One region of the Oceanimonas sp. GK1 genome, then DNA from elsewhere that is predicted to be linked to it. Evidence: riboswitches for the same ligand, from Rfam matches in the RefSeq annotation. Region 1 holds a riboswitch; each other region holds the start of a gene.
What was found. A riboswitch is a leader RNA that binds a small molecule or an ion and turns the genes downstream of it on or off. The one in region 1 is predicted to bind thiamine pyrophosphate.
Positions count from the first base shown of each region.

Region 2: it holds a riboswitch for thiamine pyrophosphate, as region 1 does, so the genes downstream of both, GU3_RS11095 (TonB-dependent receptor) here and thiC (phosphomethylpyrimidine synthase ThiC) in region 1, are expected to answer to the same signal.
Region 3: it holds a riboswitch for thiamine pyrophosphate, as region 1 does, so the genes downstream of both, thiD (bifunctional hydroxymethylpyrimidine kinase/phosphomethylpyrimidine kinase) here and thiC (phosphomethylpyrimidine synthase ThiC) in region 1, are expected to answer to the same signal.

Region 1 covers NC_016745.1:337,305-341,132, forward strand. The annotation lists gene thiE (thiamine phosphate synthase) at 1-199, opposite strand, end outside; gene thiC (phosphomethylpyrimidine synthase ThiC) at 196-2,151, opposite strand; TPP riboswitch at 2,225-2,326, opposite strand; gene menA (1,4-dihydroxy-2-naphthoate octaprenyltransferase) at 2,753-3,625, opposite strand; gene GU3_RS01705 (o-succinylbenzoic acid (OSB) synthetase) at 3,752-3,828, shown strand, end outside.
Region 2 covers NC_016745.1:2,339,373-2,343,200, reverse strand. The annotation lists gene GU3_RS11095 (TonB-dependent receptor) at 1-1,667, opposite strand, end outside; TPP riboswitch at 1,765-1,868, opposite strand; gene GU3_RS11090 (DsrE family protein) at 2,089-2,523, shown strand; gene GU3_RS11085 (rhodanese-like domain-containing protein) at 2,538-3,086, shown strand; gene GU3_RS11080 (ribonuclease Z) at 3,110-3,828, shown strand, end outside.
Region 3 covers NC_016745.1:532,545-536,372, forward strand. The annotation lists gene polA (DNA polymerase I) at 1-1,339, shown strand, start outside; TPP riboswitch at 1,640-1,742, shown strand; gene thiD (bifunctional hydroxymethylpyrimidine kinase/phosphomethylpyrimidine kinase) at 1,778-2,584, shown strand; gene GU3_RS02570 (putative monovalent cation/H+ antiporter subunit A) at 2,787-3,828, shown strand, end outside.

The sequences.
Region 1 (3,828 bases):
GGGACACCAGCTGGCTGGTAAAGGCCTGCATCAGCACCGGCTCCACCATGGACACCGAGACCGAATTTTGCGCCGTGATGGCGGAAATCACCGAGCAGCCGTGGCCGCCCAGTGCCTGAATGGTGTGCAGGTCGGCCTGAATGCCGGCCCCGCCGCCCGAGTCGGAACCGGCAATGGTCCAGACGATGGGTTTGGTCATAGAGATTCTCGCTCCAGTTTGTCGGCCTGGTGATACAACTCACCGCCGCGTTTCTTGAATTCTTCCGACATTTTCGCCATGCCGGCCTGCACCAGCTCGGGCTGGCCGTCCATGCCCACCAGCTGCACCTGAATGTTGTTCTCCAGGCTGGCGGCGTAGTCACGCACGTCCTGGGTGATCTTCATGGAGCAGAACTTGGGTCCGCACATGGAGCAGAAATGCGCCACCTTACCCGATTCCTGAGGCAGGGTCTCGTCGTGGTATTCCCGCGCGGTTTCCGGATCCAGGGCCAGGTTGAACTGGTCGTTCCAGCGGAACTCAAAGCGCGCCTTGGACATGGCGTTGTCGCGGATCTGGGCGCCCGGGTGGCCCTTGGCCAGGTCGGCGGCATGGGCGGCGATCTTGTAGGTGATCAGGCCCTGTTTGACGTCTTCCTTGTTGGGCAGGCCCAGGTGCTCTTTGGGCGTCACATAACAGAGCATGGCACAGCCGTACCAGCCGATCAGCGCGGCGCCGATGCCGGAGGTAAAGTGGTCGTAGCCCGGGGCGATGTCGGTGGTCAGCGGGCCCAAAGTGTAGAAGGGGGCTTCATGGCAGTGCTCGAGCTGCTCTTCCATGTTGCGCTTGATCATGTGCATCGGAATGTGGCCGGGACCTTCGATGATCACCTGCACGTCGTATTCCCAGGCGATTTTGGTCAGTTCCCCAAGAGTGTGCAGTTCGGCGAACTGGGCCTCGTCGTTGGCGTCGGCGATGGAGCCGGGACGCATGCCGTCACCCAGGGACAGGGAAACGTCGTAGGCGGCACAGATTTCGCAAATTTCGCGGAAGTTCTCGTACAGGAAGCTTTCCTTGTGGTGGGTCAGACACCACTTGGCCATGATGGAGCCGCCGCGGGACACAATGCCGGTCACCCGTTTGGCGGTCATGGGCACATAACGCAGCAGCACGCCGGCGTGAATGGTGAAATAGTCCACGCCCTGCTCGGCCTGCTCGATCAGGGTGTCGCGGAACACTTCCCAGGTCAGGTCTTCGGCCACGCCGTTCACCTTTTCCAGCGCCTGGTAGATGGGCACGGTACCGATGGGCACCGGGCTGTTGCGCAGGATCCACTCACGGGTTTCGTGAATGTAGCGGCCGGTAGACAGGTCCATAACGGTGTCGGCACCCCAGCGGGTGGACCACACCAGTTTCTCCACTTCTTCCTCAATGGAGGAAGTCACCGCCGAGTTGCCGATGTTGGCGTTGATCTTCACCAGGAAGTTGCGGCCGATGATCATGGGCTCGGCTTCCGGGTGGTTGATGTTGGCGGGAATGATGGCGCGGCCTTCGGCCACTTCCTTGCGCACGAATTCGGGAGTGATGTTTTCCGGCAGGTTGGCGCCGAAGTTTTCGCCCGGATGTTGCTTGAGCAGCAGTTCGTCGCGCACCCGCTCACGGCCCATGTTTTCACGGATGGCGATGTATTCCATCTCGGGGGTGATAATGCCGCGACGGGCATAATGCATCTGGGTCACGCACTGACCGATCTTGGCCTTGCGCGGCTTGGGCAGGTGCTCGAAACGCAGGTGATCCAGGCCGTCGTCGGCCATGCGCTGCTGGGTAAAGTGGGAAGTGGCGCTGGCCAGCTCGACCGTGTCGTTACGTTCCAGGATCCACTGCTGACGCAGCGGGGGCAGGCCCTTGCGCACATCGATTTCGGACTCGGGATCGCCGTAGGCACCGGAAGTGTCGTACACGGGTACCGGTGCATTGGGTTCAAAGATGGGGTTGTCTTCGCTACCGCCCTTGAAGCTGTCGGCCAGGGCGATTTCGCGCATGGCGACTTTTATATCCGGGCGTGAGCCTTCAAGATAAATGCGGGAGGAATTCGGAAAGGGTTCGCCCTTCAGGTTGTGAATGTATTCCTGGGCCTGGCTGCGAACTTCACGACGGTTTACTTTGGTTGACATAGCAATCTCACTTTTATCCATAGGGTGAAAATGCTTGTCGGGAGTGTTGATAAAGAACTGCGTACATCCGGTGGCGGGTTCTTTACTTGCTTCCCTTCGCAGGTATTAGCCTGATCAGGTTCAACGGATCCCGCTTTCGCGGTCTCAGCCCAAAAGGGCACTCCGACAAGATGGTCGCAGTATAACCAGACCAAGTTCACAAAAGCAAAGGCGTTCTCCGGCCCGTCCACAGCCGAAAACGTACCGGGCGCTTACTTTTTTGCATAAGGTGGCTGATGGCACACGGCCTGATGTTCCTCTACCAGAAGCAACAACAGGGTTGCCTCCACCGACACGCTGCGAGTACCTCCATGTAGCGCTCAGCAAATGCCATCCATGGCATTTGATGGTCGGTTACGGCAATCCCTGCTGCTGCTTCGAGCAACATCGGTGTTGTCTGCTTGCTGTCAGTCAGCTCCATACATTCCAAGGAGGGCAAAGGGTGTCTGCTTCGCCGTGCCCTTTGCGCCATGGATGGCGCAACGGAGCCCCCATGGAAGGGTTTACGGCGTGCCGGAGAAGCAGTGCCCTTTGGCCGACGACAGTGCACACCCCCGCAGGTTCAGGCCGTTACCAACCCCAATGCCAGCCCGGCGGTCAATACCAGGGTACCCTTGGCGGTGAGCGCCAGTGCCCGGTTCAGCTCGGCGCCTTCACGGGTTAGCACCAGCTTCAGCCCTTGGGCCAGTGGCCACAGCCCCGCCAATGCCAGATATCCCCAGCCGGTCATCAGCCGCTCGCCCGCCAGCAGGGCCAGCGCCAGCACCGCGCCCTGCCAGGCCCGGGCCAGGGGCAGCCCCAGCCGCAGCGCCAGGGTGTGCTTGCCGGCCAGGCGGTCACCGTCCAGATCGCGAATGTTGTTGATGTTGAGCACCGCCATCGACAGCAACCCCGCCACCAATGCCGCCCAGCCACCGGTGGCGGTGAGTTCGGGCCGCATCAGCCAGCCGGTGCCGAGCACCGCCACCGGGCCGAAGAACACAAACACCGCCGCATCTCCCAGCCCCGAGTAGCCGTAGGGCCGCCGGCCCAGGGTATAACCCAGCGCCGCCAGCACCGACAGCGCTCCCAGCAGCAAAAACCCGAGCCAGGCGGCCAGGTTGCTGCCCAGCGCCAAGGTCAGCAGCGCCAGTCCGCTCGCCATTGCCAGCCCCACCACCCATACCATGGCCCGGCGCAGCTGCGCCGCCGTGACCCGCCCCGAGGCCAGCACTCGGGCCGGCCCGATGCGCTCATGGCCGTCGGTGCCGCGCAGACCGTCGCCGTAGTCGTTGGCCAGGTTCGACAATATCTGCAACAGCAGCGCCGTGAGCAGCGCCAATGCCAGCACGCCGGCATGGATGGTGCAGGCAGACGCCGCTCCCAGCACAATCGAGGCCACCGCCAGCGGCAGGGTTTTGGGGCGAATGGCCAGCAGCCAGGTCGTCAGGGGCATGAAAACAAATTCCCTCTTGTAGAAGTGGCCTTATGATACTCACTCGGCCCCGGCAATAAACACCTCTGTCGCTCACCGTGCCACCATGTTACCTTTATGTGAAAGTAAATAGCTGAGCGCCTTGCCATGTCCATTTCGGTTTACCGCTATGCCCTGCCCCTGACCAAAGAGAAGCTGATCGACGGCGTGACCGTGCGCCGCCG
Region 2 (3,828 bases), 1.5 Mb from region 1:
CCGGCCTCTTCCAGCCGAGTGTCCAGCAACCCCAGGCTGCCGTAGATCTCGAGAGCGGCGCTGGCCTGCCACTGGGCCTGGGCTTCCAGGCCGTAGCTGTAGGCGCGCTCGGCGTTGGCGGTGTAGTCGATGTAGTCGGTGGAATTGTCGGGGCGCAGCACGTTACGGTAGGCGCTGATCTGGGCGTCATCCCGCTGCTGGAAGAACAGGGCCACCTGAGTGTGCAGGGTGTCGTCCAGCAGGCTATGCTTGCCGCCGATTTCGTAGTTCCACAGGGTTTCGGCATCAAAGTCACGCAGCTCGTTGGGCAGGTTGCCAGTGGCGTTGTAGCCGCCGACCTTGTAGCCCCTGGAGATCAGGGCGTAATACATCTGGCTGTCGTCCACCTGGTATTCGAGCGCGACCCGGCCGCCCCAGAGCATGTCGACGGGATCGCTGCCGTTGCCGTCACTGTCGCTGTATTGGGTGCGATCCTGCTCCACCCGCAGGCCGTTGATCAGGGTCAGCTTGTCGGTCAGTACGGTTTCCAGCTCGCCGTAAGTGGCCATCCGGTTGGCTTCATACTCGCTGGTGAAACCGGCGGGCAGGTAGGTGTAGTGACGGGTCAGATCCGAGCTGCGGTGGAAGAAGTAAATGCCGCCGGTCCAGGCGGTGCGGCCGTCGAACAGGGCGGACTCTTCGGTGGAGATAAAGCGCACGTCGGCGGTGGCACCGCGCTCGTCCCGTTGGTAGTTGTCGGTGGCGCTGTAGCCGCCGAGGCCGGGATTGGCCCAGTCCACGTCGTAGCCGTATTCCAGCTCGCTTAGGTTCACCGCCAGCGAGGTTTGCAGGGTATAGGCGCTGTGGCCATACCAGCTGGCGGTGCCCGACAGGGCCAGGGTTTTCTGGCGATCGTGGCCCGGCTGATCGGATAGGGTATGGCGGCTGTTGTCGAGGGAGAAGGCGTCGTAGCCGTTGTCGATATTGGCGTAGAAAGCGCTCAGATCCAGATCCAGATCCTCGCTGGCCTCGATGCGGAATTTGCTACGCAGCAGGGTCTCGTCAATGTTGTTGGTGTTATCGGTATGGTGATAATCATTGGTGATGAAACCGTCGCTCAGGTTGCGCTGGGCGGCAAGACGATAGCCCACCTTGTTGGTGAGCGGGCCGCCCACCGCCGCGCTCAGGTTGCGGGTGTTGTACTGCCCCAGGGTCAGCTCGGCGTTGCCTTCCGTGGTCTTGGTGGGCTCACTGGCGCGAATGTTAATCAGGCCGGCCAGGGCGTTGGCGCCATACAGGCTGCCCTGAGGGCCGCGCAGCACTTCCACCTGGCGGGCGTCCAGCAGAGTGGCGCCGCCGGCCATGGCGCTCATGTCGATACCGTCCACCACCACACCAACGGACGGGTTGACCACACCGATAAACTGGCTGCGCTCGCCCACACCACGAATTTGATAAAACTTGCCGCGGGAAGCGCCGGCGCTCAGGTTGACGTTGGGGGCCTGGGCCAGCACGTCTTCCAGGTGATCCTTGCCCGGCTGCTCCAGTCTTTCTTCATTCAGCACGCTCACGCTGGCGGCGGTGTCCTGCAGGGTATCTTCCCGAAAGCTCGAGGTCACCAGTACGGGGGCCAGGGTGTAGACGGATTCAGAGTTATCGGCGGCCTGGGCCGGCAGAGCGGCTGCCATGGCCAGGGTTAAGGCAGAGGGGACAACAGGGTTCAGTCTTGGCACTTTATATCTCCATTTCAGTGCGAAGACCCGGTAGCAATACGAGCAGGGCAGGGCGTTGTGAGCTTCCTATTCCTACGCCGGTATCAACCGGATCAGGTTCAAAGGGTTCGCGCACGGCGCATCTCAGGCAATGGGTTGCCACCCCTTAGGATTTGGCCTTGGTTATAAGGCGAGCGGAATTATACGCATTCAGGCATAAAGGTCGACAAGAATCGAGGGTTGGTACTGACGTGCGGTCACGTGTTGACCGAATCCACCTGGACATTGCGACAGCGGCAGTGAGCCATGCTTATGCTTTTTGAATGATGAACCGACTTTACATCTACATAAGAATAATCTTATATTAGTTTTGCCTTAATTAAACGGAGTGCTCATCATGAAAAAAGGAAGAAAAATACTGGCCGCGCTGGCCCTGGGGGCCGGCATCAGTGCCGCGAGTGCCGCTCAGGCGGCAGAGTCAAAGGTCTTGCTGCTGGTCACCAGTGCCGCGCCCCAGGTGCAGGGCATGGCCATGGTGCTGGGCAATGCCATGCAGGAGCAGGGCCGTCAGGTGAAGGTGCTGCTGTGCGACAAGGCCGGGGATCTGGCCATTAACGGATACAGCAGTGCGCCGCTGAAGCCAAACAACGTCACCCCGGAGCAACTGATGAGCAAGCTGCAGCAGGGGGGCGGCAAGGTAAGCGTGTGCGCGCTTTATCTGCCCAACAGCGAATACGACAAGACGGATCTGCGCGAACAGGTAGAGGTCGCCACGCCGGCCGAGATGGCCGCCATGATGACGGCGGACGATGTACGGGTATTCAGCTTCTAAAAAGGAGAGCAACCATGTGGAAAGTACTGACGCCGGCGCTGCTGGCCATGACCCTGGCACTGCCGTCCTGGGCGAGCAGCGACGAACTGGGGCTGAGTGCCCGCCAGGCCTATGAGCAGAACCGCGACAACGATCAGGTGTTGCTGGTGGATGTGCGCGATCCGGTGGAGATCATGTTTGTAGGGGGCACCAACGAGGTGGATGTCAACGTGCCCTATCTGCTGGTGGATCGCAGCCAGTGGGATGAAGACAACCAGCGCTTTCGGTTATACCGCAATCCGCAGTTTATTGAGCAAATCAAGGCGGCCCTGGCCGAGCGCGGCCTGGATGAAACCGCCACCGTCATCACCATGTGCCGCTCCGGCAGCGAGCGGGGCCTGCCCAGCGCCGAATTTTTGCGGGAGCATGGGTTTTCCAACGCCCGTTACGTGGTGCACGGCTTTCAGGGGGATGCCATCAAGGAAGGCGAGCGAACCGGTTTTCGCCTGGTGAATGGCTGGCAGAACGAGGGCTTGCCCTGGAGCCCGCGTCTGAGCCCGGACAAACTGCAGCGGCCACAGTAAGCAGGCTTGCGAGCAAACCCACCATGGAGCTGATTTTTCTGGGCACCTCCTCGGGCACACCCACCAAAACCCGCAGCCTGTCGGCGCTGGCCCTGCGCCGGCACAAGACAAAGTCCTGGCTGCTGGTGGATTGCGGCGAAGGCACCCAGCACCGGCTGCTGCAGGCGCCGCTGTCGCTGCACTGGCTGCAGGCGGTGTGCATCACCCACCTGCACGGGGATCACTGCTACGGCCTGCCGGGCCTGCTGGCCAGCGCCGGGCTGAACGGCCGCACCGCGCCGCTGACCATTGTCGGCCCGGCGGGGCTGCAGGCCTGGATTGAACAGACCGCGGCCATCAGCCAGTTGCAGCTGAACTTTGAGCTGCGCTTTGCGGACGTGAACTCCCTTATCAGCCGCCCGCTGGCGCTGGAAGGATTTGACATCACGGCCACGGCGCTGTCGCACCGGGTGCCCAGTTTTGCCTATGGCTTTACCGAAACACATCTCGCGGGCCGGCTCGACACCCACCGGCTCCTCGCCGATGGCGTGCCCGCCGGGCCGCTGTGGGGGAAACTGCACCGGGGCGAAACCGTCACCCTGAATGATGGCCGGGTGCTGGCGGGGCGGGATTACCAGCTGTCGCCGCCCAGGCCGCGCAAGGTGGTGATCGGCGGCGACAACGACAACCCCGGCTTGCTGGCACAGGCGGTGCAAGGCGCCGATGTGCTGGTGCACGAGGCCACCTACACCCTGGAGGTCGC
Region 3 (3,828 bases), 200 kb from region 1:
CACCTTTAACCAGATCCCTCTGGAGCAGGCGGGGCCCTATGCGGCGGAAGACGCCGACATTACCCTGCGGCTGCATCACCATCTGAGCGAAAAACTGGCTGCCGAGCCGGTGCTGGAAAGCGTGTTCAATGATATTGAGATGCCGTTGGTGCCGATTCTGGCCCAGATGGAATACACCGGCGTGCGCATCGACAGCCAGCTGCTGGCCATGCAGAGTGAGGAAATAGCCAAGCGGCTGAAGGAGCTGGAGCGGGAGGCGTTTGAGCTGGCCGGTGAGCCCTTTAACCTGAGCTCCACCAAGCAGCTCGGCGAGATCCTGTTCACCAAACTGGCACTGCCGGTGATCAAGAAGACCCCCAAGGGAGCGCCGTCCACCGCCGAAGAAGTGCTGCAGGAGCTGGCGCTGGATTACCCGCTGCCCAAACTGCTGATGGAATACCGGGGCCTGAGCAAGCTCAAGTCCACCTACACCGACAAGCTGCCGCTGATGGTGAATGAGCACAGCGGGCGCATTCATACCTCCTACCACCAGGCTAACACCGCCACCGGCCGGCTGTCGTCGTCGGATCCCAATCTGCAGAACATTCCCATCCGCACGCCGGAAGGGCGGCGCATTCGCCAGGCTTTTGTGGCCGAGCCCGGCTACAAACTGGTGGCGGCGGACTACTCCCAGATCGAGCTGCGCATCATGGCGCACCTGTCCCAGGATCAGGGGCTGCTGGACGCCTTTGCCCACGGCCAGGACATTCACAAGGCCACCGCCGCCGAGGTGTTCGGGGTGGCGGTGGAGCAGGTGTCTGCCGAGCAGCGCCGCCGGGCCAAGGCCATCAATTTTGGCCTGATCTACGGCATGAGTGCCTTTGGTCTGGCGCGCCAGCTGGGCATTGGCCGCAACGAGGCCCAGGACTACATGAACATCTACTTTGAACGCTACCCCGGGGTGCTGCGCTACATGGAGACCACCCGGGAGCAGGCCAGTGAACAGGGCTATGTTTCCACCCTGTTCGGCCGCCGGCTCTACCTGCCGGAAATCAAATCCAAGAACGGCGCCCGGCGCAAGGGTGCCGAGCGGGCCGCCATCAACGCGCCCATGCAGGGCACTGCCGCCGACATCATCAAGCAGGCCATGATTCGAGTGAATGACTGGCTGGGTGAGCTGCCCGAGGGCGAGGTACGCATGCTGATGCAGGTGCACGACGAACTGGTGTTTGAAATTCGTGAAGACAAGGTAGACGCCCACCGGGAAACCATCTGCGCGCTGATGCAGCAGGCCGCCAGTCTGGATGTGCCCCTGCTGGTGGAAGCCGGGGTGGGTGACAACTGGGATCAGGCTCACTAATCTGACAACAAAATAACGATAATGAAATAATATTACGTATCTCGACTTTTCTCTGCTTTCCTTCGGGAGTAGAGTGTCATCAGGTACAGAGGCAGGGTAAATCACCCTGTCACGCTTTTTGCATTTACTTCATATGCTGCTCAGGCCGCCTTCAGCCAGAATGCTGAAGGCGTTTTTTTATGCCCGCTGTTCGGCTGTACACAGGTGTTGTATACAATCCAACTCCATTTTTGTTGTTAAGTTACATTTTTGTGAGTGAATGCGTCGACTGGCATTTGGCCAGTGGGCTGGGTATTATCGTGCGATTGGTCGGGGAGCCGAAAGGCCGAGACGGCAGTGATATGCCGAACCCGTTGAACCTGATCCAGTTAACACTGGCGTAGGGAACCGATGGCCGATGGCCTTGTGGTTTTCACGCCTTACAAGGACCATAAGGACATGCACAGCAGCAAAGCCATTATTCTTTCCATTGCCGGCTCCGACAGCGGCGGCGGCGCCGGTATTCAGGCCGACATCAAGGCCATCTCCGCCACCGGCGGCTACGCCTGCTCGGTGATCACCGCCATTACCGCCCAGAACACGCAGCGGGTGACCGCCGTGCACCCGGTACCCCAGGAGATCATTCGTGCCCAGCTCGACGCCGTGTTCAGCGATCTGCCGGTCATGGCGGTGAAGGTGGGCATGCTGGGGGATACCGACACCATCAATACCGTGGCCGACGCCCTGGAACAATACCGGCCACAACACCTGGTGGTGGATCCGGTGATGGTCAGCGCCAACGGCGACATGCTGCTGGCCCCCGAGGCGGTGGATTGCCTCAAGCAGCGGTTGCTGCCGCTGGCGGACGTGATCACCCCCAACCTGCCGGAAGCCGCCTGCCTGGTGGAACGGCCGGTGCCGGCGTCACTGCGTGAGGTAGAGCCCCTGCTCACCGCCCTTAATGAGCTGGAGTGCCGGGCGGTGCTGCTCAAGGGCGGCTTTCTGCAACAGGAGCCGCGCAGTCCCGACTGGCTGCTGCACCATGGCGAGGTGCGCTGTTTCGACACCCCCAGAGTGATCACCGCCAACACCCACGGCACCGGCTGTACCCTGTCCGGGGTGCTGGCTTCCTACCTGGCGCAGGGCCTGACACTGGAGCTGGCGGTGGCCTCGGCCAAGCACTATATCGAGCGGGCCATCGAGGCCGGTGCTCACTTGAAAATCGGCCAGGGCCGGGGCCCGGTGGAGCACTTTTTCGCCCGCTGATCCCGGCATTAGTGTCCCGGTTTGCTTGCGTCCGGCCGGGGCGGCTTGTAGTATGCGTATCGCTAATAATCAATAAAAAATGGATTAACTTCCTGATAGTTAATCCAATTATGTTCACTGCTATAGTCTGCATTCAGAGTCTCTCCTTTCATCTTCGCCGATCCTGACGCCCCGTTCACGGGCATGAAAAGGAGCCTTGCGTATGCTTGTTGCCGTATTGGCAGGTTTTGTTCTGGCCGCCCTGGTGCCGCTGTTAAGTCCCCGCCTCGGTCGGCATATCGGCGGGTTTCTGGCGGTGTTGCCGGCGGCGCTGTTCGGTTATTTCGCCAGCTTCTGGCCCCGGGTCACCGGCGGTGAAGCGGTGCAGTTTCACTACGACTGGATCCCCAGCCTCAATATCAGCCTGAGCTTTCTGCTGGATGGCCTTGGCCTGATGTTCGCCCTGCTGATCACCGGCATCGGCACCTTCATTCTCATCTACGGCGGCCGCTACCTGGAAGGCAACAAGGACAGGCACAAGCTGCTGATGTACCTGCTGGCCTTTATGAGCGCCATGCTGGGGGTGGTGCTGTGCAGCAACCTGATTGGCCTGTTCGTGTTCTGGGAACTCACCAGCATCACCTCCTACCTGCTGATCGGTTTTAACCACGAGCAGGAAAAGGCCCGCAAGGCGGCGCTGCAGGGACTGTTCGTCACCATGGGCGGTGGCCTGGCACTGATGACCGGGCTGATTATGCTGGGCTGGATGGCCGGCAGTTTTGAGCTGACCGAGGTGTTGACGCAAGGGCCGGCACTGCAGCAGCACCCGCTGTTCCTGCCGATGATGGGCCTGGTGTTGCTGGGCACCTTTACCAAGTCGGCCCAGTTTCCGTTCCATTTCTGGCTGCCCAATGCCATGGCCGCGCCCACCCCGGTGAGCGCCTATCTGCATTCGGCCACCATGGTCAAGGCCGGGGTGTTTCTGATGGCCCGGCTGCAACCGGTGATGGCGGGCAGCGAGGCCTGGCTGCTGACGCTGTCGGCGGTGGGCGCCCTGACCATGACGGTGGGCGCCGTGATGTCGGTGTGCAGCACGGATCTCAAGCGCATTCTGGCCTTTTCCACCATCATGGCCCTGGGCACCCTGACCTTGCTGATTGGCATCGGCACCCCGGTGGCGCTGAAGGCGGCCATGGTGTTCCTGCTGGCCCATGCCCTGTACAAGGGGGCGCTGTTTATGGCCGCCGGCACCCTGGATCACGCCA